Regions from separate parts of the Rhizobium sp. YAF28 genome, predicted to be linked through region 1. Evidence: riboswitches for the same ligand, from Rfam matches in the RefSeq annotation. Region 1 holds a riboswitch; each other region holds the start of a gene.
What was found. Region 1 has a riboswitch for cobalamin ahead of metE (5-methyltetrahydropteroyltriglutamate--homocysteine S-methyltransferase). Riboswitches for the same ligand answer to the same signal wherever they lie in the genome.
Positions count from the first base shown of each region.

Region 1 (4,183 bases):
TCATGCCTCAGTGACCTGAAATCGGACAGTTGCTCGCCGCTTACAGTTGCGGGGGCAGCTCCGGCCTTGTTTTGCCATCATGGCAAACCGCACCGTATTCCCGTCTTAGCCTGCGATCCCTAGCGAATCGAAGGAACCTTGAACACTAGATATAGTACTCGAATCGGAGTTGGCGTCAACGGATGGTTTGTGCGTCGCGTTACGGCATATTTGAAATTGCTACATTCCTGTGAAAAACGTGGTTAACGAATGCTTAAAGAAAGTAGGCTGTGGAGAAGGCCCCAATGAAGAGAGCCGGCCTATAGCCGGCTCTCTGATTTTCGACTCCAGGTTCAGGCCCGAATCGTCGATGCGGCATGTCGTAATATTCGGGCGGCAGCGACCATGTTGACGAGCGCCGGGCGAACCTCTTCCCACCTGCGCGTCTTCAATCCGCAATCCGGATTGATCCAGAGCTGCCCGTCCGTCAGACGCTCGCGCGCCAGCGTCAGGAGCTCCGTCATCTCCTCGACATCAGGAACGCGCGGCGAATGGATGTCGTAGACGCCGGGGCCGATCTCGTTCGGATATTTGTAGCTACGGAAGGCCTCCAGCAGTTCCATCTTCGAACGTGACGTCTCGATGGAGATCACATCGGCATCCATCGCCGCGATGGCATCGATGATCTGGTTGAACTCCGAATAGCACATATGCGTATGGATCTGCGTTTCGTCCGCCACGCCGGAGGCGCATAGGCGGAAACTCTCGACGGCCCAGTCGAGATAGGTCTTCCAGTCGGCCTTGCGCAGCGGCAGGCCCTCGCGCAGCGCCGCCTCGTCGATCTGGATCATTGCCGCACCGGCCCTTTCGAGATCGAGCACCTCGTCGCGGATCGCCAGCGCGATCTGCCGGCTGACGTCGGCGCGAGAGAGATCGTCGCGCACGAAGGACCAGTTGAGGATCGTCACCGGCCCGGTCAGCATGCCCTTCACGGGCTTCTCCGTCAGCGACTGCGCATAGCGCCACCACTCGACTGTCATCGGCTTCGGCCGGGAGACGTCCCCGAAGATAACAGGCGGTCGGACGTAACGGGAGCCATAGCTCTGCACCCAGGCATGTTGAGTGAAGGCGAAGCCGGAAAGCTGCTCACCGAAATACTGCACCATGTCATTGCGTTCGAATTCGCCGTGGACAAGCACGTCGAGGCCGATTTCCTCCTGCCAGCGGATCGCCGCTTCGGTCTCCTTTTTCAGAAAGGCATCATAATCCGCCTCGCTGATCGTGCCCTTGGTGAAAGCGGAGCGGGACTTTCGAACATCTGATGTCTGCGGGAAGGAGCCGATCGTCGTCGTCGGGAACAGCGGCAGGCGAAGCTTACGCTCCTGCAGTCCGGTCCGCTCGGCAAAATCGCTGCTGCGTGTCTTCATCGCCTCGTCGATCGCGGCAACCCGCTGTCTGACCTTCAGATCATGTACGCGCGTAGATGCGGCGCGCGATGCAACGGCCTGCGAGGCTGCCGCAATCACCTGGGAGGCCTTGCCGGCATCGCCGAGCGCTGCGATCTCCTCAAGCTTCTGGGCAGCGAAGGCGAGCCATGATTTCAGCTCACCATCCAGCCCGCTCTCCAGTTCCAGATCGATCGGCACGTGCAGCAGCGAGCAGGACGGCGCGATCTGTAGCCGGTCCGCACCAAAGTGCTGGACAAGCGGCTCGATCCTCTCCCGGATCGCCGCAAGGTCTGCCTTCCAGATATTGCGCCCGTCGATGACGCCAAGCGAAAATGTCAGATCGCTGGGTGCCTTGAAAAGGGCATCGATCTGCTGTGGAGCGCGAACGAGATCGACATGCAGGCCGGCAACCGGGAGCGAGAGCGCCGTCGGCAGATTGTCGCCGATCGCGCCGAAATAGGTGGCGACCATGATCTTCAGGTCGGGCACCAATTCATGCAGCGCACGATAGGTATGCTGCAGTGCTGCCTGCTCTTCCTGTGAAAGATCGAGCACGAAGCAAGGTTCGTCGATCTGCACCCAGTCGACACCGGCTGCACGAAGTTCTGCCAGTACTTTTGTATAAACAGGCAACAAGCGTGCAAGCAGGTCAATCGGCGCAAAACCTTCTTCGCTTCCCTTGGCGAGTTTCAGGAAGGTAACCGGACCGAGGATGACCGGCCGGGTATGGATGCCAAGTGTCTTGGCCTCGACGAAGGCATCAAGTGGCTTGTTCGCCGTCAGGGCAAAGGTCTGATCGGGGCCGAGTTCCGGCACCATGTAGTGGTAGTTCGTGTCGAACCATTTCGTCATTTCGAGCGCCGGCGCGCCATGCCCGTGATGGTGCTGATGGCCGCAATCGACATGCGCCTCTTCGCCGGTGGAGCCGCGCGCCATCGCGAAATAGGTGTCGAGAGAAACTTGCCCGCCCTTCCAGCCATAGGCGGCGGGAATGGCGCCGACCATGACCGCCGTGTCGAGCACATGGTCGTAAAGCGAGAAATCGTTCGAGGGGATGACGTCGATCCCCTTCTGCTTCTGCAGGAGCCAGTTTTCCGCCCGCAGCCGCTTCGCGACATCGAGAAGCGCGCCGGCATCGGATTTGCCGGCCCAGTAGCTCTCCAGTGCGAATTTGAGTTCGCGATGCTTTCCGATCCTGGGAAAGCCGAGATTTGCAGTCTTGATAGTCATTTTCCTTACCCCGAAGGTTATGGGCAAGGCTGCGGCGCAACGCATCGACGAGATACGGCCATGGGAATGCCGTCTCGCGCAAGCGGCACACCGGGACACCCCGCCCGTGGACGTTATCTATCGCGGCAGGTCTCCTGGCTTGCGGGTCATCGACATCGTCCAGTCTTCCCGGGCGTCTTCCCAGTGACGTCGAAGGACGGTGTCTATCCGCTTACAGTTGCGGGGGCAGCTTCGGTCTTGGCGATGGCCGCACCGAATTCCCTCTTAGCTTGGGATCAACAGATCCCAAGAACCAACGATCCGGCAAGCATGCACCCGCCGCATCGCAACGTCAATATGATATAAAGAAATCTTTATGTCTTTATCTGAAGAAGCCGAAGTGCATTCATCGTCACCAGCACGGTCGCACCCGTATCGGCGAGGATCGCCGGCCACAGGCCGGTGATGCCGATGATGGTGGTAACCAGGAACACGGCCTTCAGCCCGAGCGCGATGGTGATGTTCTGAAAGATATTGCGCATCGTCCGCTTCGAAAGGTCGATCATCCGGGCTACGTCGCCGACACGCCCATGCAGCACAGCCGCATCCGCCGTCTCCAGCGCCACGTCGGTGCCGCCGCCCATGGCGATGCCGACATCGGCAGCGGCAAGTGCCGGCGCGTCATTAATGCCGTCACCCACCTTGGCGACGAACAGACCTTCCTTCTTCAGTTCGCCAACAATGCGCTGCTTGTCCTGCGGCAGGAGTTCGCCGCGCCAGTCGATGCCGAGATCGCCGGCAACGGCTGCCGCCGTGCGCTTGTTGTCGCCGGTCAGCATGATGGCGCGCACGCCAGCTGCCTTCAGCGTCGCAAGCCCGCTCTTTGCGTCTTCACGAGGTTCGTCGCGCATGGCGATGAGACCGGCGGCGACACCATTGACGAGCAGCACCGAGACGCTCTTGCCCGCGCCGTTCAGCACCGCGACCTGTTCGTCCTGCTCCGCATTCAGCGCCCCGCGCTCGCGCGCAGCCGGCGGCGACAGGAGATCGAGCGTCTCCCCACCCACCTTGCCGGTCATGCCCTTGCCGGGAAGCGCTTCGACTTCGAAAGCCGGCGGCACGGGTACTCCATCAGCCTTGGCGCGATTGAGAATTGCCAGCGCCAGCGGATGGCTGGAGCCTTGCTCCAGAACGGCAGCGCGCGAAAGTACCTCTGCCTCGGTGCGTCCGTAAGAAATTATATCGGTGACCTGTGGTTTGCCTTCGGTCAGCGTACCGGTCTTGTCGAAGGCAACGGCCGTCACCTTGCCGAGCGATTCCAGAACCGCCCCGCCCTTCATCAGCAGACCGCGGCGCGCGCCCGCCGAAAGCGACGCGGCAATCGCCGCCGGTGTGGAAATGACCAGCGCGCAGGGGCAGCCGATCAGCAGGATTGCGAGACCCTTGTAGACCCATTCGCCCCATGCCCCGCCCATCAGCAACGGCGGCAAAACGGCGACCAGAGCCGCCACGACGACGACACCAGGCGTATAATAGCGGGAGAAGCG
Region 1 is NZ_JBFRCX010000007.1:400,428-404,610, forward strand. It holds cobalamin riboswitch at 1-156, opposite strand, end outside; gene metE (5-methyltetrahydropteroyltriglutamate--homocysteine S-methyltransferase) at 333-2,657, opposite strand; cobalamin riboswitch at 2,765-2,970, opposite strand; gene AB4Z13_RS18815 (heavy metal translocating P-type ATPase) at 3,011-4,183, opposite strand, start outside.

Region 2 (4,183 bases), on a different contig from region 1:
GGCGAAGATGGATTCGAGGATGCCCTTGGAGACGGGATCCTTGAGGCTGTAGGCGAAGACCGGCAACGGACGCAGGCCTTGTTGCTGGAGGGCTTCGATCAAGGCTTCGACGGGCTTAGTTTCGCCGCTCTGCACGAGGGCGCGGTAGAAGGCGATGGCGACAGTAGGTGGCGTCCCCTTCCGGACTTGAACTTCGGCTTTGGCAAGCCGCCGCCACTCCTCAACTCCGACAAGCCCTCGCCCCGGCCACCAGATCCCCGCCTTCATCAGCGGCGCGGCTGGCGCCGGCTTCTCCGCCCCCGAAAGCATCGCTGATGCATAGGCAAGAAAGCCTTGCGCATTGGCGTCGCCGCCCTCGATCAGATACGCCCACAGCGCATTCAGATCATCAAGCGACACATTGGAAAACGGCGTCAGCCCCGCATCCGGCCGCGCATCGCCCGGCAGCACCGCAATCAGCGCCCCGTTACGAGCGGCAACCGCATGCAGCGCCTCCAGTGCGTAGTGAAAGTAGCTCGCCCCACCCAGCGCCCGCACGATGATCAGCTTCGCATGCCGTGCCGTGCGTTCGACGTAGGTATCGACCGACATCGGATGCTTCATGCTCATCAGGCTCGCAAGCCTGAGCGTATGCCCGCTCGCCCCGCCGGAATGAGCCGCAGCGATTGCCGCAAGCTCGGTGTCGGCGGCCGAGAGGAACAGGATATCGCCCGGCGACTGGCCGAGGTCGATGGCCTCGTCCCCGTCGCTGATCGTTCCCTGTTGAGCCAGAAGCAGGTGCATCGAAACCCCTTAGACCAGTGCCGCGATCGCCTTGCGCACCGCGTCCTGATCCATCTCATGCAGGCCGATGACGACGAGGCGCGTGGTGCGGGCTTCGCCCGGCGTCCAGGCGCGGTCGAAATACTGGTCGATGCGGGCACCCACGGCCTGCAGCTGCAGGCGCATCGGCTTGCCGGAGACATCGATGAAGCCCTTGAGACGCAGCACGTCATGCTCGGCGATAATGCCCTTCAGCTTCTCGACGAAACCTGATGTATCGGCGATAGCGCCGAGCTCGACGACGAAACTGTCGAATTCGTCGTGATCGTGCGGCGTACCGTCCTCATGCTCCAGCTCGTGATGGGACTTGCGGTTGACGATATCGTCTTCCGTGCCGATGCCGAGGCCGAGCAGCACGCTTGCCGGCACCTCGCCATTCCTGGCCTCGATCATCACAGGCTTGCGGGCGATGCGCGAGGCGACTTCGCTTTTCACACGGCCAAGGCCGTCAGCGTCGATCAGGTCGGTCTTGTTGAGCACGATCAGATCAGCGCAGGTCAGCTGATCCTCGAAGAGCTCCTCGATCGGGCTTTCATGATCGAGCGATTCATCCTCGACCCGGCGTGCATCGACAGCATCATGGTCATCGGCAAAACGCCCTGCGGCAACAGCGGCGCTGTCGACCACGGTGATGACGCCGTCAACGGTGACTTCGCTTCTGATGTCCGGCCAGTTGAAGGCGGCGACCAGCGGCTGTGGCAAGGCAAGGCCTGAAGTTTCGATGACGATATGGTCCGGGCGCTGCTCGCGCTCCAGAAGCTTGGTCATGGTCGGAATGAAATCGTCGGCGACCGTGCAGCAGATGCAGCCATTGGTGAGCTCGATAATATCGTCCTCGGTGCAATTCTCCGCCCCGCAGCCCTTCAGCACATCGCCATCGACGCCGAGATCGCCGAACTCGTTGATGATGAGCGCAATCTTCTTGCCGCCGGCATTGGTGAGCAGGTTGCGGATCATTGTCGTCTTGCCCGCACCGAGGAAGCCAGTGATGACGGTCGCGGGAATTTTCTGCTGCATGGATTTAACCCTTCATTTTCAGCGGCAGACCTGCCGCGATAAAATACACGTCGTCGGCCACAGCCGCGATCATCTGGTGCAGCCGGCCGGCATGGTCGCGAAAATCCCGCGCCATGCGGTTCTCAGGCACGATGCCGAGGCCGACTTCATTGGAAACGATGACGAGCCGCGCCTTTGCCTGCGGTAGAAAGGCGGCAAGGGCGGCGGACTGGGCGGCGATATCGCGCCCCTCCATCATCAGATTGGTGAGCCACAGCGTCAGGCAATCAACGAGAACAGCCCTGCCCTCGCCGTCGATTGCCGCAAGGCGCTCGGTAAGGTCGAGCGGTTCCTCATGCGTGGTCCAGGAGGGGCCGCGGTCGGCCTTGTGCTGGTCGATACGCGCCTGCATTTCGTCATCCCAGGCGCGGCCTGTGGCGATGTAGTGGCGGTCGAGGCCGCTTGTGGTGACGAGGTTTTCGGCGAAGCGGGATTTGCCGGAGCGGGCGCCGCCAAGGATGAAGGTGGCGTTGAGAAGGCTCTTGGTCATGCCACGGCCGCCCTTGGAGCGAAGGCGCGGCTCCACCCACTTCCCTCATCCCTGTGCTTGTCACAGGGATCCAGCGTGCCCAAGTCCTTGGGCACGAGAGACTCACTCAACGACGGCGTAGATTCACTCACTGCGCGGACGCGCCGTGGCTGGATTCCTGTGACAAGCACAGGAATGAGGGAGGAGAGGAAAGTGCGCGCCGGGTAACGTCCACCAACAGGCGCCAGACGCATCCCATCAGGAGGTACCGAACCGACACCTTTCACATGCACCACCAGAGGCAGCGCTGAATCAAATCCTTCAGCCAAGACAACCTCCGTGCTGGCAGCGGGCAAACGGCCCAGTATGGGCATTGTGCCCGGCACGGATGGCAGGTCTCCTGGCTCGCAGTTAGCGGCCGCGACAGGGGCAGACCGTTTCCGGTCGCCCCTGATCGTGCCAGCGGATCCGCCTCGCCTTCCCGGCTGCTTCTCGTGAAAAGGCGGACGATTCGTAGAAATAGAGGCGTCCTGCCCCGGCTGATCACGATGCATTCCAGTGGCTTTTCCGGCACTTATACCGCCTTGCCCGCCTGCAGAATGCGAGGCTGTCAGCGCAACGGCTAAAATACCGGACGGAAGACCCTGACTGCTCTACAGTCGCGGGGTCGGCTGTGATGAAGGCGCCCGGCTTGGGTCCGCCCCGTCACATTCCCTTTTCATCCGGAAGGCGTAAGGCCGATCCGGAACCATCCATTATGTCAATTCATGGTTAGGCTTCCGCCCCGGGCATGTCAATCGGCGCACTGGGTGCACACAGAGATCATCTCGACTTACACTACCGATATTATCGTCTTTAATCAAAGGTTTACGTCACAAAAACTTTACGGCGCAGTCGGTATTTTGCCGCAATTGCCGCTCATGCGGATGCCGGCTCCGCCCTTGACCCCCACTCCTGCCGCCTAGTTTCCCCATGATGCTCTCCCGAATGGATATTCGCCGCCTCGGCCCTCTCGGCACCGTCTTTGATCCGGGACGCCTGCGCGCGCTTATCCGCCACAGCGAAATGGGCATGGTCTTTGCCGGCGCGCTCGTCGGTATCGCCTCGGGGCTTGCGGTCACCGCCATGAGCTATGTCTCGGAAGAGATGCACAGGCTGATCTTCGGCATAGACGGCACGACGAGGCTCAGCGCCTCGCAGATCGACAGTAAGTTCCTGCTGATGACGGCCCCGGTTGCCGGCGGCATGCTGCTCGGCCTGTTGATCTTCATTCTCGCCAGATGGCGCAAGAAGCCGATGGTCGACCCGATCGAGGCCAATGCCTTGCATGGCGGCCGCCTGTCGCTGACGGACAGCATCCTCGTCGCCATCCAGAACCTCGTTTCCAACGGCTTCGGCGCGTCCGTCGGTCTGGAGGCCGGCTATACGCAGCTTGCAGCCGGCATCGCTTCGAAATTCGGCCTGAAGCTGCAGCTGCGCCGCTCCGACATGCGCGTCCTCGTCGGCTGCGGCGCGGCCGGCGCCATCGCCGCCGCCTTCAATGCACCGCTGACGGGCGCCTTCTATGCCTTCGAGCTGATCATCGGCACCTACACCATCGTCTCGCTGACGCCCGTCGTCGTCGCGGCCCTCGTCGCTACACTGGTCGCCCGGCTGCTATCCGGCAGCGATTTCATCATCGATGTCGGCAGCTTCGGCGCTGTCCAGCCCGCCGATTACGTACCGGCGATCGCCCTTGGCGCCTTCTGCGCCGGCATCGGCATCCTCATCATGCAGGGCGTCTCCTTCGTCGAGGAACTGGCGCGCAAAAGCTCCATCGCGCTACCCTTCCGCCCG
Region 2 is NZ_JBFRCX010000005.1:152,619-156,801, forward strand. It holds gene cobN (cobaltochelatase subunit CobN) at 1-783, opposite strand, end outside; gene cobW (cobalamin biosynthesis protein CobW) at 793-1,839, opposite strand; gene cobU (bifunctional adenosylcobinamide kinase/adenosylcobinamide-phosphate guanylyltransferase) at 1,844-2,368, opposite strand; cobalamin riboswitch at 2,721-3,115, opposite strand; gene AB4Z13_RS13150 (chloride channel protein) at 3,323-4,183, shown strand, end outside.
Region 2: linked by a shared signal. The riboswitch ahead of cobU (bifunctional adenosylcobinamide kinase/adenosylcobinamide-phosphate guanylyltransferase) and the one ahead of metE (5-methyltetrahydropteroyltriglutamate--homocysteine S-methyltransferase) in region 1 are both predicted to bind cobalamin.

Region 3 (4,183 bases), on a different contig from region 1:
ATCGAGCGTACCGGCAATCCTGCCGACGCTGGAAAAGGTGCTGCATGCCGATTTCAGCGCGCTGCAATGGATCATGAATGCCTATACGATCGCCGTGACGACGGTGCTGATGGCCGCAGGCACATTAGCCGATCGCTACGGCCGCAAGCGCGTCTTCCTGATCGGCATTGCCGCCTTTGGCCTCACCTCGCTGATTGCCGGCCTTGCTCAGGATGTTTCGCTGCTAATCGTTGCTCGCTTTCTGCAGGGTATGAGCGGCGGCGTGATGCTGATCTGCCAGGTGGCCGTCCTCTCCCATCAATTCCCGGAGGGCAGAGCCCGCAGCATGGCCTTCGGCTGGTGGGGCATCATCTTCGGGATCGGCCTCGGCTTTGGCCCGATCATAGGCGTTGCGATCGTAGCAGCCGCCGGCTGGCAATGGGTCTTCCTCATCCATGCCGTGCTGGCAGCCGTGACGGTGGCCCTTGCCGTAACGGGCGTTGAGGAATCGCGTGACCCCGCTGCAGGACGGCTCGATATGGCCGGAATTGTCACCCTTTCGCTGGCGGTCTTCTGCCTCGCTTTCTTCATCACCCAGGGTCCGGCTCTCGGCTTTGCCAGCCTTGCCGCGCTTGCCACTATCGGACTTTCCGCGGCAAGCCTCGTCGCCTTCATCTTCGCCGAGAGGCTGAACCCGCGACCGATGTTCGATGCCTCGGTCTTCGGCATCCGCGCCTTCTCGGGCGCCATCATCGGCTCGGCTGCCATGAATATCAGCTTCTGGCCCTTCATGATCTATCTGCCGATCTGGTATGAAGCCGGTCTCGGTTATGGCAGTGTGGCCGCGGGTCTGGCGCTGCTTGCCTATACGCTGCCGACGCTCGTCGTACCGCCGCTCGCCGAACGGCTCATGCTGCGCTATCGGCCGGGCATCATCATTCCCGGCGGCCTTTTCACCATCGGGCTCGGCTTCCTGCTGATGAAATCAGGCAGTGCCGCCGCCGCGCCAAGCTGGCTGACGATGCTGCCCGGCGCGCTGCTTGCCGGCATCGGGCTTGGCTTCACCAACACTCCGGTCACCAATACGACGACAGGCGCTGTCTCCAGCGATCGCGCCGGCATGGCTTCCGGCATCGACATGAGCGCCCGGATGATCTCGCTCGCCATCAACATCGCCGTCATGGGCTTCATCCTGTTCAGCGGCGTGCTCTCCCACCTCAAGAGCACCTTGCCAACCTCGACGGATGCCGGCGACCTGCGCCTGCTCGCCGAACGGATCTCCGCCGGCAACATTGCCTCCCTGCCAGACATTCCGGCCGGGACGGTGCATGATGCGCTCGTCGCAGGCTTCGGCGGCGTCATGCTCTATGGCGCGATCGGCGTCTGGCTTCTGGCCGCCGCAAGCTTCCTCGTCTTTGCCCATCGGAAGACGCCGGCCTGCGCCAAGGATTGCGGCACCCAGCCGGCAGAATGATGCACACCCGCGCCGGCTCAGACCGGCGCGGCCTCGCTTTCCACCTGCCCCCAGCCATCATGGAAAACCAGCTCTTCCAGCGCCATCCGCTGCCGCCAGCCTTTGACCGCCAGTTCCGGCTTATCATAGAGCCGGTCGACGAAGCCGGCGCAGAGCCAGGCTACCACCTCGATATGATTGGGAATGCCGAGGATCTCCTTCAGGTCACCCTCGCGAAAAATGCTGACCCAGCCGATGCCCACCCCTTCGGCTCGTGCCGCAAGCCACAGGTTCTGGATGGCGCAGACGGTGGAATAGCTGTCCATGCGCGGATTATGTGTGCGCCCCAGCACCACGCTGCCGCTGCGGGTTGGATCGCAGGTCACGCAGATGCCGAGCGGCGCCTGGACAATGCCTTCGAGCTTCAGCGAACGGTATTGCTCCTGCCGCTTGCCGTCGAACATGCGGGCCGCTTCCTCATTCGCCTTGAGGAAGGCATCGCGTACCCGCGCCCTCACCTCGACGCTCTTCACCAGAATGAAATTCCACGGCTGCATGAAGCCGACCGAGGGCGCGTGATGCGCGGCGGTCAAAAGCCGCGTCACGAGATCATCCGGCAAGGGGTCGGGCAGGAACTGGCTGCGCACGTCACGCCGCGTCATGATTGCGTGATAGACGGCCTCGCGTTCGGCCGCAGAAAAGCTGGATGCCGGGCAAACGGCATCATCAATGGGTCGCATCGTCAAATCCCCAACAACGCAACCGCCCGCCGTCCGCGCGGGTTGGGTCTATCTTGCCAGGCCGGTCTTCTGACTTGGCGTCATCCGCTTGGCCGCCGCCTTCCCGGCCTTGCGGCCAGTGGCATTCTATGCGGCAAGCGTCGGCCTTACAGCGTTGGGCACGTTCCGGTCTTGCACCGGATTCCCGATTCTCCCGCTTGTGAAAGCGGGCACCTGACGGGTGATCTATGGCGCGGAAACGGCATGGCGGCAAGCTGCATGCGACATTCATTTCGTGGACAGGCTGAAAATGCTGGCCTAGAACGAGACCCGACGCCGCTGGCGCCGAATCCCCTCTCATTGCCTTCCGGTTGCCCGTGTCCCGCCTAACACCAATGATCCTTGCGGTCGCCCTGTTCATGGAACAGATGGATTCGACCGTGATCGCCACCAGCCTGCCGGCGATTGCTGCCGATATAGGCACTTCGCCGATCGCGCTGAAACTTGCGGTAACGAGCTACCTCGTGGCGCTCGCAATCTTCATTCCGATCAGCGGCTGGATGTCGGATCGCTTCGGTGCACGCAACATCTTTCGGCTCGCGATCTTCGTTTTCATGGTTGGCTCGGTCGCCTGCGCATTCTCCAATTCCATCGCCGCCTTCGTCATTTCCCGCCTCATCCAGGGTGCCGGCGGCTCGATGATGACGCCGGTCGGGCGATTGCTCCTGGTGCGCGGCACGCCACGTCACCAGTTGGTGAATGCCATGGCATGGCTGACCATTCCGGCGCTGATCGGCCCGATCATGGGCCCGCCGATCGGCGGCTTCCTGACAACCTATCTCAGCTGGCACTGGATCTTCTGGATCAATGTGCCGATCGGCATTATCGGCATCGTCCTCGTCACCCGTTTCCTGCCGGCCGTCGAGCCGCGAAGCCCGAAGCCGATGGATTTTCCGGGCTTCTTCCTGTCGGGTATCGGCTTTGCCGGTTTCGTGTTCGGCCTCTCGGTCATCAGCCTGCCCGCCGTTCCCGTCATCTACGGCTATGTCACTGTGGCCGTCGGCGTCCTCTCCGGCATTCTCTATTTCGTGCATGCCAGGCGCACCTCGCATCCGCTGCTCGACCCCAAGATGTTCCGCTACCCGATGTTCCGGGCGGCGATCCTCGGCGCCTCGAATTTCCGCATGGGCCTCGGCGCGCTGCCCTTCCTCATGCCGCTGATGCTGCAGCTCGGCTTCGGCCTGACGCCGCTGCAGTCAGGCTCGATCACCTTCATCAGCGCTCTTGGCTCCATGGGCTCGAAATTTGCAGCCACCCGCACCTATAACGCCTTCGGCTTCCGCAACGTCATCGCGCTGACGACCTTCCTCGCGGCGATCTTCCTCGGCGTGAACGGCTTCTTCACTGCCGAAACGCCGATGTATCTCATCATGGGCTCTCTTCTTGTCGGCGGCCTGTTGCGCTCCATGGCCTTTTCGGGCGTCAATGCCATGGCCTTCGGCGATGTGGACGAGGCCGACAGCAGTCAGGCGACCGCCATCAATGCGGTGGCGCAGCGCATCTCCATGGCCATGGGCGTTGCGGTTGCCGGTACGATCCTGGAAATCTCCTCGAGCTTCCATGGCGGCAAGCTTTTGGTCTCGGATTTTCATATCGCCTTCTTCATCGTGGCGGCGATATCAGCACTTGCCTGCATCACCTTCCTGCGCCTGCCTGCCAATGCCGGCGAGGAGCTGACGACACGCCGCCACAAGAACAGACATGCCGAGACGGCAGAACCGGAAGAGGCCCAGGGACAGGCAATAGCGGAGAGCCGCTGAAAACTTCACGGATCTGTCGTTTTTCCTCACAGATTCTACGTGACAATTCCGATCGGCATGGCTACATAAGCCGCATGTCGATTTCGTCCGTTTACGCATCGCGATTTTATTCGTACCGCTGCTTCCAGCGGATGCGGGTCTGTGCGTAACCGAAACTAACGCGACGACAACCCGAACAGCCGCTAGTCAACCTGGCGGCTTTTTTGTTCCGC
Region 3 is NZ_JBFRCX010000001.1:618,149-622,331, reverse strand. It holds gene AB4Z13_RS03285 (MFS transporter) at 1-1,453, shown strand, start outside; gene bluB (5,6-dimethylbenzimidazole synthase) at 1,471-2,172, opposite strand; cobalamin riboswitch at 2,215-2,404, opposite strand; gene AB4Z13_RS03275 (DHA2 family efflux MFS transporter permease subunit) at 2,547-3,971, shown strand.
Region 3: linked by a shared signal. The riboswitch ahead of bluB (5,6-dimethylbenzimidazole synthase) and the one ahead of metE (5-methyltetrahydropteroyltriglutamate--homocysteine S-methyltransferase) in region 1 are both predicted to bind cobalamin.

Region 4 (4,183 bases), on a different contig from region 1:
CGATGGAACCGACCATGCCGACCACGCCTGCCGTCATCGCCGCTGTCACGCCGAGCAGGGTGAACTGCACGCGGCGCACGGCGATGCCGAGGGAGGCTGCGGCATCCGTGCCGAAGGCGAAGGCATCGAGCGCGCGCACATGGGCAAGACAGACGACGAAGCCGATGAGCGCGATCGGCACGGAGAGATAGACATCCGGCCAGCGCACGCCACTGAGCGACCCTAAGAGCCAGAAGAGTACGCCGCGCGCCTGTTCGGCATTGGCCGAGGTGGTGACGATATAGGAGGTCAGCGCGTTGAAGAGCTGCGAGCCCGCCACGCCGCAGAGAATGATGCGCTCGCTGGTGCCACCCGCGCCCGCCGCCAGAATGCCGACCAGAAGAAAGGCGATCACGGCGCCGATGAAGGCGCCGCCGGAGAGGCCGAGCACGCCAGAACCGAGGCCTAAGATCATGACGCAGACGGCGCCGGTGGAGGCGCCGGCGGAAATGCCGAGCACATAGGGTTCGGCGAGCGGATTGCGCAGCAGCGCCTGCAGCACCGTGCCGCAAAGCGCCAGCGACGCGCCGGCGCTCGCCGCCACCAGCGCACGGCTGAGGCGGTAATCCCAGACGATGCCCTGATGGATGCGGCTGAGCTCGAATGCCGTGCCGAACAGGCGGTTGGAAACCGCCTTTGCCGTGGTGGCGAGCGGGATCGATATCTCGCCGATCGATACGGCGAGACTGATCATGATACCGAGCAGGAAGAGGGCGGTGACGGTGAGCGTGGCAAGCGCCCACCATCGTCTCTGTGGCAAGGCAGCTTGGCTCACTGCGCCAGACCGGAGGCGGCGATGCCCTTTGCCAGGATTTCGATGCCGTCGATGGTGCGGATCGTCGGGTTCATCGACTGCGCGTCCATCATGATGAAGCGCTCGTTTTTGACGGCATCGAGCTCCCTTGTGACCGGATCGTTTTCCAGGAAATCCACCTTCACCTTGGGATCGTCGGCGGCATAGCGGCGGCGGTCCATGGTCGCGATGACGATGACGGCGGGATTGGCCTGCGCAATCGTTTCCCAGCCGACGAGGGGCCATTCCTCTTCAGTCGTCACGACGTTCTTCGCGCCGAGCGTCTTCAGGATATAGGCAGGGGCGCTGTTCTTGCCGGCGATGAAGGCATCGCCTTTCACCTCCTTGCTGGAGAACCAGAAGACGACGGGCAGGTTCTTGGCTGCAGCGCCTGAAACGGAGGCAACGGCCGCGGCCTCGCGCTTCTTCAGGTCGGCGATCAGCGCATCGCCTCGGTCTTTCACGTCGAAGATTTCGGAGATTTCGGCAATTTCCTGATAGATCAGGTCCATCGTGAACAGCTCCCTGCGAACACCATCGCCGCCATCGGTGTTGATCTTGGCGACGCAATCGGCAGGCGCGATATAGGTGTTGATGCCGAGGTCTTTGAATTGCTCGCGCTTGCCGACGGAGCCTTGGGCAGCGCCGACATGCCATTCGAATTCGGCAGCCACCAGATCGGGCTCGGCACCGACGACGGATTCGAAGCTCGGGTCGTTGTCGGCCAGCCGTCTGATCCTGCTGTTGGCCTCGGCATATTGCGGCAGGACCGGGCCGACCCAGACGGCCGTGCCGGCGATCTTGTCGGCAAGGCCGAGCGAGAGGAGCACTTCGGTCATGCCCTGGCCGATCGAAACGATCTTGGCCGGTGCCTTCTCGAAGGTGACTGGCTGGCCGCAATTGCTGAGGGTAAGGGGATATTGGGTGGCGGCGAAGGCGGGTGCTGCAAGGCCGGCCAACCAAAGGCTGGCGAGCCCGAGCGCAAGAGAAAAGCCTGGAATAGTCTGGCGCATTGGAAACTCTCGATCGGAAGGAAAAGGGCTAGCGGACGCCGGCGCGCGCAGATGCGTGAGCCAAACGTGGAGGGAGGGCTAGCGGCGGGTGGTCCAATCGGGACGGATCGCGTGCGGCAAGCGGCAGGAAATAAGGTCAATCATATCTGCTCCTTGTCCAGGCATCCCCGCCCGGCTGATTGGATCGTGATTGACGGCAGGTCTCCTGGCTCGCGGATGTCAGCCGGTCATCTGCCTTCCCGCGCTTGCGCGCAGTGGCACTTGGAGTGACCAGCTCGCCGGTGATGTCCTGGAATGAACGACGAGGCATTCATTCCGGATATAACCGGCAATCCGCTTACAGTTGCGGGGGCAGCCACGGTCTTGGTCCCTTTTGGGTCGTCCGCACCGTGTTCCCTATTAATCCCCTCGAAGTTCTCCTCGGGGAACCGTCTCCCCCGACTTAGGACGCCACCATGGGCAACGTCAAGCAGGGCCAGCGAGAAGTATTGTTTGCGGAGGGAAGGCTGTCGTTTCGCAAATCCGGAATGACAGAAATTTTACCTCATGCTAATGTAGAATCCGCTGATGGGTGGAGGAGCAACCATGAGTATTTTCGACGGTTTAGGCGGTGTTCTCTCTGATGTGCTTGCCGGCAGGCAAGTCGATTACGTCGCGGTTGCAACCAGAATATTCGACAATGCCGGAGGGCTGCAGGGCATCGTTTCCCAGCTCAATTCGGCGGGCCTCGGCGAGCAGGTCTCATCCTGGATCGGCACCGGCCACAATCTTCCCGTATCGGCGGAACAGATCCAGGCGGCCCTGTCGTCCGATCAGCTGCGCGATCTCGCCGCCAAGTTCGGCGTCGATGCCGACGATGTGTCCAAGCTGCTCGCCGAGCATCTGCCGCAAGCCGTCGATGCGGCGACACCTAATGGAACCGTCTCGTAGCTTTCAAAGACGTGCATGCCGTGAACTGCCCCCAACACGAGGATATCCCATGATTGCGAGATTGCTTGTGCCCGCTTCCGCCGGAGCGTTGATTGCCGCCGCCTTCTTCGTTTCTCCGGCCTCCGCGCTGACCATGAAGGAATGCAGCGCCAAATATCAGACGGCCAAGGCCGATGGTTCGGCCAAGGACATGAAGTGGAACGATTTCCGGGCGAAGTTCTGCGGCGCGGATGCGGCCGCCGAAGATGCCGCCGATGACAAGGCAGTGGCCGCAACGACGGACAAGGAGCCCGCAAAGCCGACGGTCAAGGCCCCCAAGGGCGTGACCATGCCGAAGGCGATCGACAAGAAATACGCCAGTGAGACGCCTGCCAAGGGCCGGCTGCATACCTGCGTCGACAGCTATCATGCCAACAAGGATGCCGGCACGCTCAACGATCTGAAATGGATCCAGAAGGGCGGCGGTTACTGGAGCCTTTGCAATACGGCATTGAAGGCCGGTAGCTGAGGTTTAGGCTGGCGAGGGTGGGGCGCATGGCTATTGCGCTCCTACCTCTGCCACATCCTCTCGATCCGTCAGGATGCGGTCGATTAGCCCCCATTCCAGGGCCTCTTCAGCCCTCATGAAGCGGTCCCGATCCATCGCCTGCTCGAACTCTTCATAGGATCGCCCGCAATGCTCGGCATAGAGGCTGGTCATGAGCTGCTTCGTCTTCCTGATTTCCTCGGCATGAATGAGCATATCGGACGCCTGGCCCTGGAAGCCGCCGAGGGGCTGGTGGATGAGGATGCTGGCATTCGGAAGGGCATATCGCTCTCCCGGCTGGCCGGCCATCAGCAGGAAGGAGCCCATCGAGCGGGCCGTTCCCATGCAGAGCGTGTGCACCGGCGCGCGGATGAAACGCATCGTGTCGTACATGGCAAAACCGCTGGTCACGACGCCGCCCGGCGAATTGATGTAGAGGTTGATCGGTTTCTTGGGATTTTCGGCCTCCAGGAACAGAAGCTGGGCGCAGACGAGGGCGGACACGCCGTCGTTGATCTCGCCGTTCAGAAAGATGATCCGCTCACGCAAGAGGCGGGAATAGATGTCGAAGGATCGCTCCCCTCGGGAGGATTGTTCGACGACCATGGGGACGAGTTGCATCGTTTCGCGCATCGGCGAACTCCAATCTTTCAGAATTGATAAGCGGGAAGGCCTGCCGCGTCAGGCGGCGAGCATCATAGTCTGGCTGTTGCTGTTGGCGACCGATCTCGAAAGCCGCTCGAAAGTGTCACCAGTCAACTCGTGGACGATCCGCAGGCTGGTCCCGCCCGATGCATTCGGTGCGATCGCGAAGGTGACGATGCTTTCCAGGAAGGGCGGGCTGTCGTCGCGCAATCTGTAGCGAACCTCCTTTCCCGGTGT
Region 4 is NZ_JBFRCX010000005.1:8,870-13,052, reverse strand. It holds gene AB4Z13_RS12395 (FecCD family ABC transporter permease) at 1-799, opposite strand, end outside; gene AB4Z13_RS12390 (ABC transporter substrate-binding protein) at 811-1,845, opposite strand; cobalamin riboswitch at 2,024-2,293, opposite strand; gene AB4Z13_RS12385 (YidB family protein) at 2,431-2,775, shown strand; gene AB4Z13_RS12380 (hypothetical protein) at 2,825-3,283, shown strand; gene AB4Z13_RS12375 (ATP-dependent Clp protease proteolytic subunit) at 3,314-3,934, opposite strand; gene AB4Z13_RS12370 (SRPBCC family protein) at 3,983-4,183, opposite strand, start outside.
Region 4: linked by a shared signal. The riboswitch ahead of AB4Z13_RS12390 (ABC transporter substrate-binding protein) and the one ahead of metE (5-methyltetrahydropteroyltriglutamate--homocysteine S-methyltransferase) in region 1 are both predicted to bind cobalamin.